Regions from separate parts of the Limnohabitans sp. Hippo4 genome, predicted to be linked through region 2. Evidence: predicted binding sites of a transcription regulator. Region 2 holds the regulator's gene; each other region holds the start of a gene.
What was found. The regulator LexA, encoded in region 2, represses DNA repair genes until DNA is damaged. The targets are predictions, from matches to a motif close to ACTGTATNNNNATACAGT.
Positions count from the first base shown of each region.

Region 1 (3,700 bases), on a different contig from region 2:
TGTAAATCAGCGCACGGTCAAATGGTTTGTTGGCCAGGCCTTGGGCAACCAGCCACGTGAGTGCCAAACTGACAGGCCACAGCAACAGCAATGGCGTGAGCATCCAGTCCAAAATTTCGCCAAACAACGAGCGCTGCTCGCGGCGAAAAAAAGACAGCTGCCAATTTTTAGGATTCATTCAGCAAAAACTTCTGGCAGCGCGAATGCGGGATCAGCCCGGAATTTTCTCGAGGCAGTAACCCAAGCCGCGAACGGTTGCGATGCGGATCGGCCCTTTTTCAATCTTCTTGCGCAGGCGGTGGATGTACACCTCAATCGCGTTGTTGCTGACCTCTTCGCCCCACTCGCACAAGCGCTCAACCAACTGGTCTTTGCTGACCAATCGGCCTGCACGTTGAAGCAACACTTCCAGCAAGCCCAATTCGCGTGCAGACAATTCCACCATCTTGCCGTCAATGGTGGCGACGCGGCCTGATTGATCGTAAATGAGCGGGCCGTGTTTGATTTGCGATGTGGCGCCACCCATGCCGCGCCGTGTCAGCGCGCGAACACGCGCTTCAAGCTCTTGCAAGCTGAAGGGCTTGGCCATGTAGTCATCTGCGCCATAGTCCAGACCTTTCACGCGCTCTTCCACACTGTCAGCTGCCGTCAAAATCAAAACCGGCAAGGTGGAGCCGCGTGAGCGTAATTTTTTCAACACATCGAGGCCATGCATTTTGGGCAAGCCCAAATCAAGAATGAGCAGATCAAATTCGTTGTTGGTCATGAGCGCAGCGTCGGCTTCTGTGCCACTTGCCACATGATCCACGGCCGCACCTGCACTGCGCAAACTGCGCAGCAAACCATCGGCCAACACCTGATCATCTTCAGCTATCAAAATGCGCATGCTTGTCTCCCGCTTTGGCCTTGTTTGGCTTTGTGTTTTGCGCCCGGAGGCGGCTGTCTAAATTTTAGGCGACTATCAACGCTCTGTGACGAGAGTTTCACCATGGCCGACCCCTCGTTTGCCATTACATGCAATAGGCTTCAAGTCCCAAGGCCACTACGGTTGCAATTTCAAGGCCCACGGAAGCTTTGAATTCTTCTTCTGCTTGTGCCACCGCCACTTGAAAGGCGGCCAACCACGCCAAGCCGTCTTCGGTGAATTCGACCAGGCGCGCGCGCGCATCTCGACTGTCTTGTGTTCGTTTGACCAAACCCCATGCTTCACACTGGTCGACCAAATTGCCCATGGCTTGTTTGCTCATCCCTGCGGCCTGCGCCAAGTCCGTCAGCCTTGAACCCTGCAGCGACAAATGCCGTGTGATGTGAACGTGTGCCGCACTGATTTGATCTCTTGCAGCCAAATTCGAGAGCGCCAGCGGCACCTGCTCGTTGTGTGCCATCAGGCTTAAAACGCGCGCATCGAAACGCCTCATGGAATGGCCCAACAAACGACCCAAATGTGTTTCGCGCCATCGGTCATCGCGGACAGCAGATGACGGCGCTTGGCCCTGTGAATGGGTGATGAAACTGTCATTGACTGGCATTTGCAGATAGTAAAGCAAACTGACTAAAAAATCTATTTACTCATTGAGACAATGCCATTACAGTACTGTTCAAGCATCCAGTCTTTGATCAGCTTTCTGAATGCAAGTTTTTCAACCCGTTGATTTTTATGGAGATTTCTATGAGCGACCAAAACAGCGACAAAACCAAAGCCCTGCAAGCAGCCCTGGCCCAAATCGAAAAACAATTTGGCAAAGGCACCATCATGCGTCTGGGCGAGGGTGAAGTCATCGAAGACATCCAAGTCGTCTCAACGGGTTCTTTGGGGCTCGACATTGCCTTGGGCGTAGGCGGTTTGCCCCGCGGCCGCGTGGTTGAAATATACGGCCCAGAGTCTTCTGGCAAAACCACCCTCACCTTGCAAGTGATTGCCGAGATGCAAAAAATCGGCGGTCAGTGCGCCTTCGTCGACGCCGAACATGCTTTGGACATTCAGTACGCTCAAAAGCTTGGCGTCAACCTGCAAGACCTGCTCATTAGCCAGCCCGACACCGGCGAGCAAGCCCTTGAAATTGTCGACAGCCTGGTTCGCTCCGGCGCCGTCGACTTGGTCGTCATCGACTCCGTGGCCGCACTCACCCCCAAGGCCGAACTCGAAGGCGACATGGGCGACTCTTTGCCCGGCCTCCAAGCCCGCCTCATGAGCCAAGCCCTGCGCAAGCTCACCGCCACCATCAAGAAAACCAATTGCATGGTCATCTTCATCAACCAAATCCGCATGAAGATTGGCGTCATGTTCGGCTCGCCCGAAACCACCACCGGTGGCAACGCGCTCAAGTTCTACGCTTCTGTGCGCTTGGACATCCGCCGCACCGGCACCATCAAACGAGGTGACGACTCGATCGGCAACGAAACCAAAGTCAAGGTGGTTAAAAACAAAGTGGCTCCGCCCTTTAAAACCGCTGAGTTCGACATTCTGTTCGGTGAAGGCATCAGCCGCCAAGGCGAAATCATCGACATGGGTGTCGAGGCCAAAATCATCGACAAGTCAGGCGCTTGGTATGCCTACAACGGCGAAAAAATTGGCCAAGGCCGCGACAACGCCCGTGAGTTCCTGCGTGAAAACGCCGAACTGGCTGCCGAAATTGAAAACAAAGTGCGTGAATCTTTGGGCATCCCACTGCTGGCTGAAGCCGTCGCAGCCGCCTAATCTCACGCCTTTCTCCAGTTGCGTTCCTTGATCAATGGCTCAGCCCGGGTTTAAGTTGTCCCTCAAAGGACGTGCGCTGCGGCTTTTGTCGCAGCGCGAACACTCTCGAGCTGAGCTGGTTCGCAAACTGTCCCCCCACGAGGAGGTGCCGGGCGAGCTGGCACAAGCCCTCGACGAGCTCCAAGCCAAAGGTTTCATTGACGAAACCCGCGTCTTGGAGTCCGTTCTTAACCATCGCGCGCCAAAGCTGGGCAACGGCAGAATCAAACAAGAACTGCAAGCCAAAGGCTTGGCGCCTGCAGCAGTGGCTCAGGCCATGCTGGACTTAAAAGATTCTGAATTCGCACGCGCCCAAGGCGTCTGGCAAAAGAAATTTGGCGCGCCTGCGGCGGATGCCAACGAGCGCGCCAAGCATTACCGGTTTTTGCTCACGCGCGGGTTTTCGGCCGAGGTGGTCCGAAAAGTCGTCCAGCAATCGGGCGCGCCCGAAGAAGACTTCGACAGCTGAAGCTTGTTCTGCCAGGTCAAAGACCCAGCATCAACTTCAAGTTTTGAACCGCAGCGCCGCTGGCCCCTTTGCCCAAATTGTCCAATCGGGCAATCACCACAGCTTGGCGATGCGTCTCGTTGCCAAACACCCTGATTTCCAGTTTGTTGGAGTCGTTGTTGCCGGTGGCGCCCAATTTGCCACTTTCTTCAGCTGCCACCACACTGACCCAACCGCCAGCGTTTTGGCTACTGGCGTAGTGCGCGCGCAAAGCTTCATACAAATCGGACACTTTCGGTTTGCCAGGCAAGTCGTCCAGAAACAGCGGCAACTCCACCAACATGCCTTGCCGAAAATTGCCAACGGCTGGCAAAAAGATGGGGCGACGCGTCAGGCCGGTGTACTTCATGATCTCGGGCACGTGCTTGTGTTGCAGCCCCAAAGCGTAGGCTTCGTGCAAAGGCGCGCGGCCTGCTTCATAGTCTTCAATCATGGTGCGGCCACCACCGGAGTAA
Region 1 covers NZ_NESE01000004.1:95,273-98,972, reverse strand. The annotation lists gene B9Z46_RS11470 (sensor histidine kinase N-terminal domain-containing protein) at 1-178, opposite strand, end outside; gene B9Z46_RS11465 (response regulator transcription factor) at 212-886, opposite strand; gene B9Z46_RS11460 (MarR family winged helix-turn-helix transcriptional regulator) at 1,011-1,529, opposite strand; gene recA (recombinase RecA) at 1,670-2,698, shown strand; gene recX (recombination regulator RecX) at 2,733-3,206, shown strand; gene argC (N-acetyl-gamma-glutamyl-phosphate reductase) at 3,223-3,700, opposite strand, start outside.
Region 1: recA (recombinase RecA) is a predicted target of LexA. The motif match lies at 1,594-1,611, and genes of this name have one in related genera.

Region 2 (3,700 bases):
CTCGGTCTTCAAGCCAAAGCCGTCATGGAATCGGGCGGCCTGGTCAGCGACGACCTCATCATCAACTTGGTCAAAGAACGCATTGCGCAAGCAGATTGCGCCAATGGCTTCTTGTTTGATGGCTTCCCTCGCACCATTCCCCAAGCTGATGCCATGAAAGCCGCAGGCGTCAAACTCGACTACGTGCTCGAAATTGATGTGCCCTTTGATGCCATCATTGAGCGCATGAGCGGACGTCGCTCACACCCTGCGTCTGGCCGCACCTATCACGTCAAATTCAATCCACCCAAAGTGGAAGGCAAAGACGATGTCACCGGCGAACCCTTGGTTCAACGCGAAGACGACAAAGAGGAAACCGTCAAAAAGCGCTTGGACGTCTACAGCCAACAAACACGCCCCTTGGTGGCCTATTACTCCGATTGGGCTAAAGCTGAAGCACACGCTGCGCCTCAGTACCGCGCCATCAGCGGCATGGGCTCAGTGGAGGACATTACCAAGCGCGCCATGCAAGCTTTGGGCGCTGCCTGATCACGCGCACGTGCGATGTCCAAATCCGGCTGAGGCCGGATTTTTTTTGGGTAAATCAGTCGGTTGGCTTGGACACCATGTCCAGTATCAAAGCCACTCTTGATTTGACTGGGCTCAATCCTGACAGCACAGGGAAGATGTGTGACGCCGTCACGATCACAGGCCCTTGGTTGCACCGACTGGCAACACGAATTTGCACGCCCGCATCTTGCGCACGCAGCAGCCCTTCCTTCAAATCGGTACTGACAGAGCCGTTGCCTGTTCCTGCAAGCACGATGCCTCGTACGCCGGCATTGATTAGCAGATCTACCAGCTTAGAACTGGCTTGCACATGGTTCATGATGACTTCAACCCATGGCCATGATGCGGGATCAGGTAAGTGAGAAAGCTTGATTTTGTTGGGCTGAGCCACTGGCGCAAACTCTGAACGCCATGTCACTTGGTCCTGAATGACTGTGCCTGCCAAGCCAGCTTCGCCCGAGTCAAAGGCATTCAACCGCGTGGGATGTACTTTTTGAACATGCTGACTGTGGTGTATTTCGCCAGCTGCCACCATCCAAACACCAGCGCCTTTGGCAACTGATGCCAACGTCAATGCGTCTCGCAAATTTTGGGGGCCATCGGCATCTTTGAAATTGGCAGGACGCATGGCACAAGTCAGCACAATGGGTTTTTCATTGGCAATGACACGGGACAAGAAATAAGCCGTTTCCTCCAGCGTATCCGTGCCATGGGTGATCACCACCGCCGCCACATCATCCTGCGATAGCCAAGCCTCACAACGCTGAGCCAAGTGATACCAAGTGGCAAAGTCCATGTCTTTGCTGTCCAGCTGCGCCACTTGTTCAGATTCAAATTGGTAGCCGCTCAAGGCCTCTGGAAGACCCTGTCCGATTTCTGCAACAGACTGGAGCAAGACATCAATCCCCCTCTGAGCAGCCTTGTAACTGAGCCCCTCAGAAGCCGAACTGGACTCGCCCGCAATCGTGCCGCCGGTGCCTAAAACAACAATTTTTTGATTTTTTGCTTGCATTTCAAAAAAGACTGGTTAAAAATACAGTTACTGGATAAGAAAACAGTTGTCTGTCAACTCAGCCACCTTTCAAGGACCGCACCATGATCGATCAACCCAAGCTCACAGCCCGTCAGCAACAAATTTTGGAGCTCATCCAAAAAACCATCGCTGAAACTGGCGCACCGCCAACACGCGCAGAAATTGCACAGGTATTGGGTTTCAAATCTGCCAATGCAGCCGAAGAACACCTGCAAGCTTTGGCACGCAAAGGCGCCATCGATTTGGTCAGCGGTACATCCCGCGGTATTCGTCTCAAAGGCAACTCACGAGACAGCCTGCGCAACTCTGGCGACCTGTTCAGCCTGCCATTGCCAGGTTTTGCCCAATTGGCATTGCCACTCATTGGACGTGTTGCTGCCGGCTCACCTATTTTGGCCCAAGAACATGTCGATCGCACCTATCACGTCGAAACTCACCTGTTCCAAGAGCAACCCGATTATTTGCTTCGTGTCCGTGGCATGTCCATGCGCGATGCAGGCATCATGGACGGCGACTTGCTGGCCGTGAAAGCCACCAAAGAGGTACGAAATGGCCAAATTGTGGTTGCACGCCTTGGTGAAGAAGTCACCGTCAAGCGCTTGCGTCGCCAATCCGATCGCATTGAACTGCTGCCCGAAAACCCCGACTACCCTATCATTTTGGTTCAACCTGGCGAACCCTTTGACATTGAAGGTTTGGCTGTGGGTCTCATCCGCAACACGCTGCTGATGTAAATCGCTCATTGCATTGTCAACATCATTTTTGCATCGCTCATCCATTTTCAAAGGTTAGATATGACCATCGCACTCCTCGGCATCACAAGCATTTACAACGGTTTTCAAAAGTTCCTCAGCTCTTCAATGAACTTGGACAACCCATTTGAAAAGGCCCAGCCAAGTCACAAAGTCAGCATTTCTGGTGCAAGTCCAAGTGCAAGCTTGGGTCCTCGACAAGCACAACAACGTGCACTTCGCGTCCTTCGCGTGTCAGAGCAAGGCGAAACCGCCTCTTGCGCAGGTCGAATGGTCATTTCTGGCCGCATGGCCGACGTCTGCGCCGAACTCGACCGTTTGGTTGCTTTAGAAGCCAAAAGCAAGCCTTCCCTGCCCCATTAATCCCCCTGCACCATTGCTGCCATTTATGCAGTGCATTTTGGTGCTCAAAATTTGAATTCAGAAGTCCATAGAAGCCTTCGGGCAAGGCACAATAGTGCCTATGAACATTGTGATCCTTGACGACTACCAAGATGTCGTCCGAAAACTAGATTGCGCGTCCAAATTGGATGCCTACAGCGCCAAGGTCTATACCAACACCGTCAAGGGTTTGGGCCAATTGTCTGTGCGACTTAAAGACGCAGACATTCTGGTTTTGATTCGCGAACGCACACACCTCAGCAGACAACTGATTGAAAAGTTGCCTCGACTTAAACTCATTTCACAGACTGGCCATGCAGGCTCTCACATTGATTTAGAAGCTTGCACCGAGCGAGGCATTGCTGTGGCCCAAGGCACCGGATCACCTTACGCACCGGCCGAGCTCACATGGGCACTGATCATGGCTGCGGCACGCAGATTGCCGCAATACATTGGCAACCTCAAACATGGTGCTTGGCAACAATCAGGCCTCAAGTCTGCATCCATGCCTGTCAATTTTGGAATGGGAACGGTTTTGCGCGGCCGCACCATGGGCATCTGGGGCTACGGCAAGATTGGCCAGCTGGTCGCAGGTTACGCCAAGGCCTTTGGCATGCAAGTTGTGGTTTGGGGAAGTGAAGCCTCAAGGGAAAAAGCAGCACAGCACGGCTACATTCCAGCCACCACACGTGAAGCCTTTTTTGAACAAAGTGATGTAATCTCTTTGCATTTGCGTTTGAACGATGCCACACGCGGCATCGTCACGCTCGACGACTTGTCACGCATGAAGACCAGCGCCATGATTGTGAATACATCGCGCGCAGAACTGATTGAACCCGATGCACTCATCAGTTCACTCAACCGTGGTCGTCCTGGCTTGGCTGCCATTGATGTCTTTGAACATGAACCCATCTTGCAGGGTCATGCTTTGCTGCGTCTCGAGAATTGCATCTGTACACCTCACATTGGCTACGTCGAAAAAGAC
Region 2 covers NZ_NESE01000001.1:34,310-38,009, reverse strand. The annotation lists gene adk (adenylate kinase) at 1-528, shown strand, start outside; gene B9Z46_RS00185 (asparaginase) at 584-1,561, opposite strand; gene lexA (transcriptional repressor LexA) at 1,645-2,316, shown strand; gene B9Z46_RS00175 (hypothetical protein) at 2,377-2,697, shown strand; gene B9Z46_RS00170 (D-2-hydroxyacid dehydrogenase family protein) at 2,798-3,700, shown strand, end outside.

Region 3 (3,700 bases), 460 kb from region 2:
ACGCTCAATGCATATTCAAGGTAGGCGCGTTGTGCGTAAGTGGCCAAATTCAGCGAGTCATCGGACTCGCTGTTTTGAAGGTCTAAAGTGGGTTGATCGTTCATGATTAAATGTCCACCTCAATGGCATCGCCATGCAATTCCATGAGTTCACGACGAGCGGCGGCCTCGCCTTTGCCCATCAGTTGCGTGATCAAACTTTCTGTTTGTGCAAAATCCAAATTACCCAGTTGCACGGGCAACAAACGGCGTGTGTCGGGGTTGAGCGTGGTTTCCCACAACTGCTCGGCACTCATCTCGCCCAAGCCCTTGAATCGGCTGATGCTCCATGCGCCTTCGCGCACGCCATCTTTGCGCAATTTATCGAGCATGCTTTGCAACTCAGCTTCATCCAATGCGTACATTTTGGCAGCTGGTTTCTTGCCGCGTGCTGGTGCATCCACACGGAACAGTGGCGGACGCGCGACAAACACATTGCCGGTTTCGATCAACTTGGGGAAATGACGGAAGAACAAGGTCAGCAACAAGACTTGGATGTGAGAACCATCCACATCGGCATCACTCAAGATGCAAATCTTGCCGTAGCGCAAACCCGACAAATCGGGTGAGTCGTTAGGGCCATGCGGATCAACGCCAATGGCCACCGAAATGTCGTGAATTTCGTTGTTGGCAAACAGGCGATCGCGATCAACTTCCCACGTGTTGAGCACTTTGCCGCGCAGCGGCAAAATGGCTTGGCATTCTTTGTCGCGACCCATCTTGGCGCTGCCACCTGCAGAGTCGCCCTCGACCAAGAACACTTCGTTGTGCGCAATGTCTTTGCTTTCGCAATCGGTCAGTTTGCCTGGCAACACTGCCACGCCAGAGCTCTTGCGCTTCTCAACTTTTTGACCTGCCTTCTGGCGATGCTGCGCCGCCTTGATGGCCAGCTCGGCCAATTTTTTGCCGTACTCTACGTGCTCATTGAGCCACAGCTCCATGGTGGGTCTCACGAAACTGGACACCAATCGCACGGCATCGCGCGAGTTCAAACGCTCTTTGATTTGTCCTTGGAATTGGGGATCGAGCACTTTGGCCGACAGCACAAAACTGGCACGTGCAAACACGTCTTCGGGCATGAGTTTCACGCCCTTGGGCAACAAGCTGTGCAGTTCAATGAAGCTCTTCACCGCCGTGAACAAGCCATCACGCAGGCCACTGTCGTGCGTGCCACCGGCACTGGTGGGAATCAGGTTGACATAACTCTCACGCACAGGTTGACCGTCTTCGGTGAAGGCCACCGCCCAACTGGCACCCTCGCCTTCAGCAAAGCTGTCGTTGTTGCCATCGGCAAAACCTTCACCTTCGAACAAAGGAATGACCGGGTCTCCGGTGAGTGTTTGCATGAGGTAATCACGCAGGCCCGCTTTGTATTGCCAAGTTTGGGTGTCCTTGGTTTTTTCGTTCAGCAACGTGACCGTGACGCCAGGCATGAGCACCGCTTTGCTGCGCAGCAAATGCGTGAGCTCGGCCATGGGCAAGGCACTGGATTCGAAATACTTGGCGTCGGGCCACACGCGCACCGTGGTGCCCTGTTTGCGATCGCCCTCGCCCGCTTTGCGAGTCACCAATGCTTCGACCACATCGCCGCCAGAAAACGCCAGCGTGGCCACTTGGCCTTCGCGGTAGCTGGTGGCTTCCAGGCGTTTGGCCAAGGCGTTGGTAACACTCACACCCACGCCATGCAAACCACCCGAAAAGCTGTAGGCGCCGCCCTTGCCTTTGTCAAACTTGCCGCCTGCATGCAAGCGCGTGAACACCAACTCAATGACGGGGGCTTTTTCTTCAGGGTGCAAACCAAATGGAATGCCACGACCGTCGTCTTCGATGCTGACCGAGCCGTCGGTGTGCAACACCACTTTGATCTTTTTTCCGTGACCCGCCAGCGCCTCGTCGGCCGCGTTGTCGAGCACTTCTTGAACGATGTGCAAGGGGTTGTCGGTGCGGGTGTACATGCCCGGACGTTGTTTGACAGGCTCTAAGCCTTTCAAGACTCGAATGGAGCCTTCGCCGTATTCGGGAGATGAATTGGAAGAGGTAGTAGTAGCCATGGGCGCAGATTGTAGTGTGAAATCAAACAAAATACTGGATAAATTCACAGTCCCTGCCAACCCCAGGACATACAGGAACATTCAGGCATCATGGCGGCAGTTGATAGAAACGCATTGGAAAGCAACACACATGCACGGAACCGAAGATCCTTCAGCCTGGGTCACCCGCTGGACTCATCTCCTGCCCCCTCAAAGCCAAGTGCTCGACTTGGCTTGTGGTGCTGGCCGGCACATGCGCTGGTTGGCGGGACATGGCCATCAATGCACTGGCGTTGACCGCTCAGCCGAAGCTTTGGCGACAGCCCAAGCCTATGGTCAAGTGTTGGAAGCAGACATCGAGGGCGGCCCTTGGCCTTTGGAGGGGCAGCTTTTTGACGCCGTGATCGTGACCCATTACCTGTGGCGACCTTTGATGCCGCGCATTTTGGAAAGCCTCAAGCCACACGGCTTCTTGATTTACGAGACATTTGCCCTAGGCCATGAAAAAATTGGCAAACCGTCCAGGCCTGACTTTTTGCTCAAACCTGGCGAATTGCTGCAGACTTGTGCAAAGATGCACGTCATCGCCTACGAAGACGGCTTCTCCGAACAACCCCCTAAATTTGTACAGCGCATTGTGGCCACCCCACAAGTCCCGGCATCTGGTCAACAGATTGGCCTTGGCTGTCGTTAGAATGCTTATTTGTCGCTTTATTCATTCGCCATGACGAAAACTTTCCAACCCATTACTGGCAGTATCCCCGCCCTCATCACCCCCATGCTGGAGGACGGTTCGGTGGACTACGCCAGCCTGCGAAAATTGATCGACTGGCACATTGCCGAAGGCACAGACTGCATTGGCGTGGTGGGCACCACGGGTGAGTCTCCCACCGTGAATGTTGAAGAGCACCGCGAGATCATCCGCGTGTCTGTCGAACAAGCCAAAGGCCGCGTGCCCATCATGGCGGGCTGTGGCGCCAACTCCACAGCGGAAGCCATCGAATTGGCCAAGTTTGCCAAAAGCGTCGGCGCCGACTGCCAATTGCAAGTGGTGCCCTATTACAACAAGCCCACCCAAGAAGGCATGTACCAGCACTTCAAAGCCATCGCCGAAGCAGTGCCTAACTTGCCCATCATTTTGTACAACGTGCCCGGCCGTTCCGTGGCCGACATGCAGCACGACACTGTGTTGCGTTTGGCCCAAGTCCCTGGCATCGTCGGTATCAAAGAAGCCACAGGCAACATCGAACGCGCTCAGTGGCTCATTCGCGATTTGCCCAAAGAATTTGCGGTGTATTCGGGTGATGATCCTACAGCGGTTGCATTGATGCTGTGCGGTGGCAAAGGCAATGTCAGTGTCACTGCCAACGTGGCGCCGCGTTTGATGCATGAATTGTGCGTTGCGGCCATGGCAGGCAATGTTCAAAAAGCCATGGAAATTCAATTCAAATTGATGCCTGTGCACAAAAATTTATTTGTCGAAGCCAACCCTATCCCAGTGAAATGGGCCATGAAACGCATGGGACTTTGCGGCGGCACATTGCGCTTGCCTATGACCGAACTGTCAACACCTCAGCAACCTGTGGTGGAAGCCGCGTTGCGTGCAAGCGGACTCATTTAAGGAATCCTCGT
Region 3 covers NZ_NESE01000001.1:490,071-493,770, forward strand. The annotation lists gene parC (DNA topoisomerase IV subunit A) at 1-104, opposite strand, end outside; gene B9Z46_RS02220 (DNA topoisomerase IV subunit B) at 107-2,089, opposite strand; gene B9Z46_RS02225 (bifunctional 2-polyprenyl-6-hydroxyphenol methylase/3-demethylubiquinol 3-O-methyltransferase UbiG) at 2,220-2,762, shown strand; gene dapA (4-hydroxy-tetrahydrodipicolinate synthase) at 2,793-3,689, shown strand.
Region 3: B9Z46_RS02220 (DNA topoisomerase IV subunit B) is a predicted target of LexA. The motif match lies at 2,123-2,140, and genes of this name have one in related genera.